3 regions of the Shouchella phoenicis genome follow, and region 1 is predicted to be linked to each of the others. Evidence: riboswitches for the same ligand, from Rfam matches in the RefSeq annotation. Region 1 holds a riboswitch; each other region holds the start of a gene.

Region 1 (2,268 bases):
AACGCCTCCATACTGTGATTAAACGCTTCACCATCTGTCATTGAAGTAACAAGGTTCCAACCTACACGACCGTTAGAAATATGATCTAAACTTAGCAGTTGTCTTGATACTGTGAATGGATTTGCAAATGTGCTTGAAACCGTGGATACGAGCCCAACATAGTTCGTGACTTGAGAAATAGCCGTTAATTTCACAATCGGGTCAAACCAAAAAGCTGGCATATCTGTTGGCTCGGCTCCTCGAAACGCTTGATTGTCAGCAAAAAAGATCGCATCAAAACATCCTTTTTCCGCCAATCGTGCTAGAGTCTGATAGTAAGAGATATTCCCAATGTCCTCTATGTAAGAATCGGGCATAAGCCACGCTGCTTGATGATGTCCACAGCCATAAAGTAAGACACCGAGATGCATCTGGTTTTCGAACGTATGCATTCCCTTCCCCTCCATTGTTTTAGTTCATCGTGAGACCACCATCTACCGTAATCGTTTGTCCGGTTATTCCACTTGCGTTTTCTGAAGCTAGATAAGCGACCATATTCGCAACATCTTGAGTCGTTGTTACCTTCTTTAATGGTGTGGATTGCGCGATTAAATCAAACACCTCTTGCGATGTCACGGCGCTTGCATCAGTCGTTTTTAAAAGCCCTCCTGAAACGACATTTGCGTTAATTCCGTGTACACCTAATTCTGAGGCGAGATTGCGCGTAAAGCCGATCAACCCTGCCTTTGCCGTTGTATATTCATGGTAGGGGACGACAGGGTTTTGAAAAAGGTTCGTTCCAATACTAATAATTGAACCCTGTTTGCGTTCTAAAAATTGAGGAAGCACACTTTGAACAACATGAAACGCTGCCTTTAATGTGCCATCGACTTGTTTCTGATAATCGTCCCAAGAAAGGTTAATAAAAGACTTTTGTTGAGAAGGATCAAATTTAAAATCGACTAGCGCATTGTTTACCACTACATCAATCTGACCGAAATAATTGGTTGCTTGCGCCATCATGGTGTCTACTTCTTCTCGGTTTGTCACATTTGCTTGAATGGCGATACTTTGGTCTTGTCCAATCTCAGACACTAGTTTCTCTGCCGCTTCTTTGCTTTTATAGTAATTGACCACAACTTGATACCCTTGATTGGCTAACGTTTTTACAATTGTTGCACCTAAACCTCTGCTGCCACCTGTTACTAATACGGTTCTTGTCATTTTTTTCGCTCCTATCCTTTTCGTTTTATACACATCTCAACCGCTCAACACTACCAATCTTTACATTTGCCTCACCTTTTTTTCTCACTAATAGAATCAAGACTAAACAAAAAAGTGCCGAGTCTGTTTTAGCCCCGGCACAATGAATGAAAGAAGACGATTCATCATAACTTTCCCACGCTGGTATTGCCCAGATCAGGTCCAAAGAGTCAAAAAGTCTCATCGCGCTTTCCTCTCAGCCCAGCTCATTGGGCTCCCCTAGTTAGTCATATATTGTTTTCAAATTCATTATATTTTTAATAATCCCTTACGTCAATTTTCGACTGCTCTTGTTTTCCTATTTTCTTTTTTCAACTCGACCGTTATAATGAGTAAAAAAACAGAATAACGAGGTGTTTCTGACAACATGATACGAAAAGCAACGAAAGAAGACTTACAAGAGATTCTTACCATTTACAACCATGCGATTCTACATACAACCTCCGTTTATTCGTACGAGCCTCATACACTCGAGATGCGTGAAACGTGGTATAACCAAAAGATCGAAGACAAGTTTCCTATTCTCGTTTTTGAAGAAGACAATCACGTCATTGGGTTCGCGACATATGGTTCGTTCCGAGCGTGGCCTGCTTATCAATACAGTATTGAACATTCCATTTATGTAGATCCCAATCAACGAAAAAAAGGAATTGCTACTCAACTGCTAACCGAAATGATTGCGTTAGCCAAACAAGATGGCTATAAAACGATGATCGCAGGGATTGATGCCACGAACGAACAGAGCATCGGATTGCATAAAAAATTTGGCTTTACACACAATGGAACGATTGAAAAAGTTGGCTATAAGTTTGATCGCTGGCTTGACTTAGCGTTTTACCAACTCATTTTCGAGTAAAAGAAAAGCTAAGACCTCAGCCGGTCTTAGCTTTATTCTTTATACAAGTTTTGTTGTCCAATTTTCACAGTTCCACGTTTCTGTGACAATATCTTGATAAAATTCTGGTTCGTGAGAAATGAGCAGAATACTGCCTTTATATGCTCGCAATGCACGCTTTAATTCTTCCT
Region 2 (2,268 bases), 1.0 Mb from region 1:
GGATTCTCCGCCCCATTTAAACAACGGTGGATGATCTCGGAGCCAGACATCTCCCTGTGCAACAGCAAGAAGATGGTTTTCGATTTGTTTTGTGACTTCTTCAACCGTTTCATCTGGATAGAAATGAACAGTTATCCATAAACGGCATTCATCCGCAATAAAAGCAGGATGCCGTCCACCTTCAATAACGGCTGGATTAATCGTGTTGGTTCCTGAAGGGAATCCAGGATACGATTTTGTAATGGCCCAATGTCGTTCTAACTCTTGCAAAGCCGTAATCATTTTTGTCATTTTTTCAATTGCGCTTGCTCCATGCACGCCTCCACCTGCATGAACCATTTGTCTTCTCGTGCCGTCATGGTGCGTGGTCGGACTTTTAATGGTAATCCAACCTGTAATAACGCCGCCCTGACCTTGGATTGCACAGTGACTTGTATCCGCTACGATCGCATAGTCTGCTTGATAGCCATGCTCACAACATTGCTTCGTCCCTGCTTCCCCCACTTCTTCTCCGATAACCGATTGTAAAAAGACATCTCCCTTTAACTTCAAACCATGATCAGATACAAGTTTTAGTGCAAACAAACAAGCAGCAAGACCACCTTTCATGTCTGCAGCACCACGACCGTAAATCGTTCCATCCATAACCTCGGCAGAAAAAGGGGACGTCCTCCACACCTCATCCTTATCGACAGAAGCGACATCAACGTGACCATTTAGAATCAAACTGTGAAACGCATTTGAATACGATCCTTTTAATGTGCCAACTACATTCGGATCCCCTTCATAAACGTCCCACTGATCAACCGTTGCCCCTAATTCTTCTAAGTATTCCGCAATAAATGTTTGGATTCCTGCCGTATTTCGAGCAGGCGGCGCTGGTGTTTCAAACGAAATTAGATCTTTCACAAGTTGGATTAACTCTTCTTCTCGTTCATCTACTTGTTTCATTAACAAATCCACTGCTTCTTCCTCCTCAAAAATAAAAAACACCTCTTTTATAGGAAAAGAAGTGTTGAACGAAAAAAAACAGCACATTCGGTTCAGCCACTTCCCTCCGCTAGTATCATCTAGATCAGGTTCATAAGGGTTAAGACATCCTTGCCTCTCTCAGCTTTGCGCACCCCTAGTGGTGTTTTTATTCAATTAATTATTCCCTTCCTTAGTTTACCAAAGTAATAAGAACGTTTGTATAATTAATTCAATAAATACTTGCGTCACTCTTTTTCTGACGTTATAATTGCGGCATCATACTAAAAGGATCGGTGACGACATTCGGCATCGTCGAAGTTGGATTGACACAAACTTGACGATGACTGGAAACGAGTAAAACATTGAAAAACAAGGAATCATATGGGAGATAAACAGTTGCTAGAGCCAAGCAACGCTTCTTTGTGATCACTGTTTTCATGTTTTGCTCACTACGGTCACCAACTTACCCCGTAGAGCAGAGCTCTGCGGTTTTTTTGTATGAAAAAAAAGAATTGGAGGACTCATTCACCATGAACCGCACACTTTTAGAAACCATCAAACGCCCTGCTCTCTTTGCAAGAAATAAAAATATGTTTTGGCAGGACCCTCACATTGCGCCTTTTTTATTGGATGCCCACTTAAGTCAAGATCATGAAGGTGCTAGTCGACACGCTGGTACGGTTGGAACTTCTGTTCATTTCATTCATCAACACATTTTAAATGAAAAGCCTACAAAAATTGTTGATTTTGGCTGTGGACCTGGGCTCTATTGTGAACCGCTTGCACAATTACAGCATACTGTCACGGGAATTGATATTTCTTCCCACTCCATTCAATACGCACAAGAACAATCGAAGAAAAAAGGTCTTCCCATTACGTATATTAATCAAGATTATCTCTCGGTTCAATTGAAGCCCGAGTTTGATCTTGCCTTACTCATTTATTGTGATTACGGTGCGCTTGGAAAAGAAGAACGAAAGCAAGTTTTACAACGTATCTATGACAGCTTAAACATTGGGGGTCAATTGTTTTTAGACGTGTTTACAGAAGAGAAATTCAAACGATTTTCAGACCAACGCTATTGGAATCATCATGAACACGGCGGCTTTTGGTCGCCTGAAAATCATCTTGAACTTCAACAAAATTGTACTTATCCAGACGAACGCGTTAGCCTTGAACAAACAAATGTAATGACCGCAGATGATACTCAAACCTATTATATTTGGAATCAATATTTCACTAAACCTATGCTGCAAACAGAATTAGAAGAAGCCGGCTTTAGCACTAAAGAGGTAT
Region 3 (2,268 bases), 220 kb from region 1:
ATGACGCAGGGGTTAACCGATGAGTTACGAAAACTGATTGCGGAAATGGAAGGAAAAGCGGAAGAGTTTGACGATGTGCTTAAGATGGGGCGTACGCACTTACAAGATGCAGTGCCGATTCGACTTGGACAAGAATTTGGTTCTTATCGAAAAGTGTTAGTCCGTGATTTAAAACGAATTAGCCGCTCTGCCAATCATTTACATGAAGTAAATATGGGTGCCACAGCTGTCGGGACAGGCTTAAACGCGAAACCGGAGTATATTGAAAAAGTAGCAACACATCTTGCGACGGTTACAAATCTTCCTTTTAAAACAGCTGAAGACCTTGTAGATGCTACGCAAAATACGGACGCTTATACAGAACTATCTAGTTCCCTAAAAATATTAGCCATTAATTTATCCAAAATAGCCAATGACTTACGTTTAATGAGTTCGGGACCGCGTACTGGCCTAAATGAAATCAACTTACCTGCACGACAGCCTGGATCTTCCATTATGCCAGGAAAAGTAAATCCAGTCATGTGCGAAGTGATTAATCAGCTCTCTTTCCAAGTAATTGGAAATGATCATACCATTAGCTTAGCGTCTGAAGCAGGACAGCTTGAGTTAAATGTGATGGAACCTGTGCTTGTGTTTAATCTACTACAATCTTTAACCGTTCTTGAAAATGGTATGCGCGTATTCCGTGAATATGCGATTGCTGGTATTACTGCTAATATCGAGCGCTGTCGAGAGCTTGTTGAAAATAGTGTAGGTATTGTCACGGCAATTAACCCTCATGTCGGTTATGAAGTGGCCACTCGCATTGCCAAAGAAGCGTTAGAAACGGAGCGACCTGTGCGGGAAATTTGTTTGGAGCGTGGCATTTTGTCCGAAGAAGAGTTAAACGAAATTCTTGATCCAAAAGAAATGACCAAACCGGGTATAGCAGGATCGCGTTTCTTACCACTTTAAAAATAGAACCACATATGTCATACTAAAAGAAAATAGCAAAGACTAGGGGTGCCCGATGAAGTTGGGCTGAGAAAAAGAACGGATTTCTTTTACTCTTTAACCTGATCTGGTTTATACCAGCGGAGGGAAGTCGGCATACGTATCATATCATTGAGCGTGTAAACCGTAACCCCTTTGGTTACGGTTTTTTTGCGTGAAGGAGTGTAAACAAAGATGAAAAATTTTCAACTTTATGTCATAACAGGAGAAGCGTTTCATGAAGGCAGAGAGCTTCTCCATGTAATGGAAGAAGCGATTAAAGGTGGAGCAGACTTTATTCAGCTAAGAGATAAAACAAGCAGTCGGAAAGAAGTTTTTGAAAAAGCAAAGCGTTTAAATGATCTCTGTAAAGCGTATAACGTGCCGTTTATTGTGAATGACTACATTGATATTGCCATGGCAGTTGATGCAGACGGGGTTCACGTAGGACAAGATGACATGCCATTGGCTGAAGTCCGTAAACTTGTCGGTAAAGATAAAATCATTGGTGTATCAACGCATAAATTAGACGAAGCCCTTGAAGCGGAAAAAGGTGGGGCAGACTATATCGGTGTCGGCCCTATATTTCCAACAAACAGTAAAGAAGACGTGGTTGACCCAGTTACCACCTCGTATATAAAAGAAATTAAAGCGCATGTCTCGATTCCATTTGTTGCGATCGGTGGCATCAAAACTCATAATGTCCGTGAAGTCATTGAAGCAGGAGCAGACGCGGTATGTGTCATCACGGAAGTGGTCGCTGCTAAAGATGTGCAAGCAGCGGCAGAGACAATGACGAAGGCGATAAACGAGGCGAAAGCATGAACCTTTTAATAAATGGTGAGCGGCGAACTGTAAAAAGTGAAACCATTGAACAATTGATTGCGGAACTAGAATTAAATGGACATCTCCTCGTCGTCGAAATGGCTGGTGACATCATTTCACGTGAAAAATGGAGCGATACACCCTTATCTGAAAATAAGTCAATTGAACTTGTTCACTTTGTTGGAGGTGGTTGAGGTATGAATAAAAAGCCTTTATGCATAAACGGAAAAACATTACAGTCACGCTTCTTTTTAGGGACTGGTCGCTACCCAAATCCTTTTGTTCAAAATGAAGCGATTAAAGCATCTGGTGCTGAAGTATTAACATTTGCCTTGCGGCGAGTGAACTTGGAAGCGCCAGCCGAAGATGCGATTTTACAACATCTAAACGGGGAAGCTTTTCAGTATTTGCCGAATACATCGGGTGCTTCCACAGCGGAAGAAGCCATTCGCATTGCCCGTTTAGCAAAAG

What was found. A riboswitch is a leader RNA that binds a small molecule or an ion and turns the genes downstream of it on or off. The one in region 1 is predicted to bind thiamine pyrophosphate.
Region 2: another riboswitch for thiamine pyrophosphate. It lies ahead of ABC361_RS03840 (acetylornithine deacetylase); the one in region 1 lies ahead of ABC361_RS09325 (3-oxoacyl-ACP reductase).
Region 3: another riboswitch for thiamine pyrophosphate. It lies ahead of thiE (thiamine phosphate synthase); the one in region 1 lies ahead of ABC361_RS09325 (3-oxoacyl-ACP reductase).

What each region holds. Positions count from the first base shown of each region.
Region 1 is NZ_JBDFMQ010000001.1:1,717,475-1,719,742, reverse strand. Features, by position in the region: gene ABC361_RS09330 (LLM class flavin-dependent oxidoreductase) at 1-431, opposite strand, end outside; gene ABC361_RS09325 (3-oxoacyl-ACP reductase) at 451-1,203, opposite strand; TPP riboswitch at 1,359-1,473, opposite strand; gene ABC361_RS09320 (GNAT family N-acetyltransferase) at 1,610-2,098, shown strand; gene ABC361_RS09315 (ABC-F family ATP-binding cassette domain-containing protein) at 2,138-2,268, opposite strand, start outside.
Region 2 is NZ_JBDFMQ010000001.1:672,547-674,814, reverse strand. Features, by position in the region: gene ABC361_RS03840 (acetylornithine deacetylase) at 1-1,038, opposite strand, end outside; TPP riboswitch at 1,036-1,138, opposite strand; gene ABC361_RS03835 (hypothetical protein) at 1,235-1,411, opposite strand; gene ABC361_RS03830 (class I SAM-dependent methyltransferase) at 1,503-2,268, shown strand, end outside.
Region 3 is NZ_JBDFMQ010000001.1:1,500,928-1,503,195, forward strand. Features, by position in the region: gene aspA (aspartate ammonia-lyase) at 1-954, shown strand, start outside; TPP riboswitch at 989-1,099, shown strand; gene thiE (thiamine phosphate synthase) at 1,168-1,797, shown strand; gene thiS (sulfur carrier protein ThiS) at 1,794-1,991, shown strand; gene ABC361_RS08220 (thiazole synthase) at 1,995-2,268, shown strand, end outside.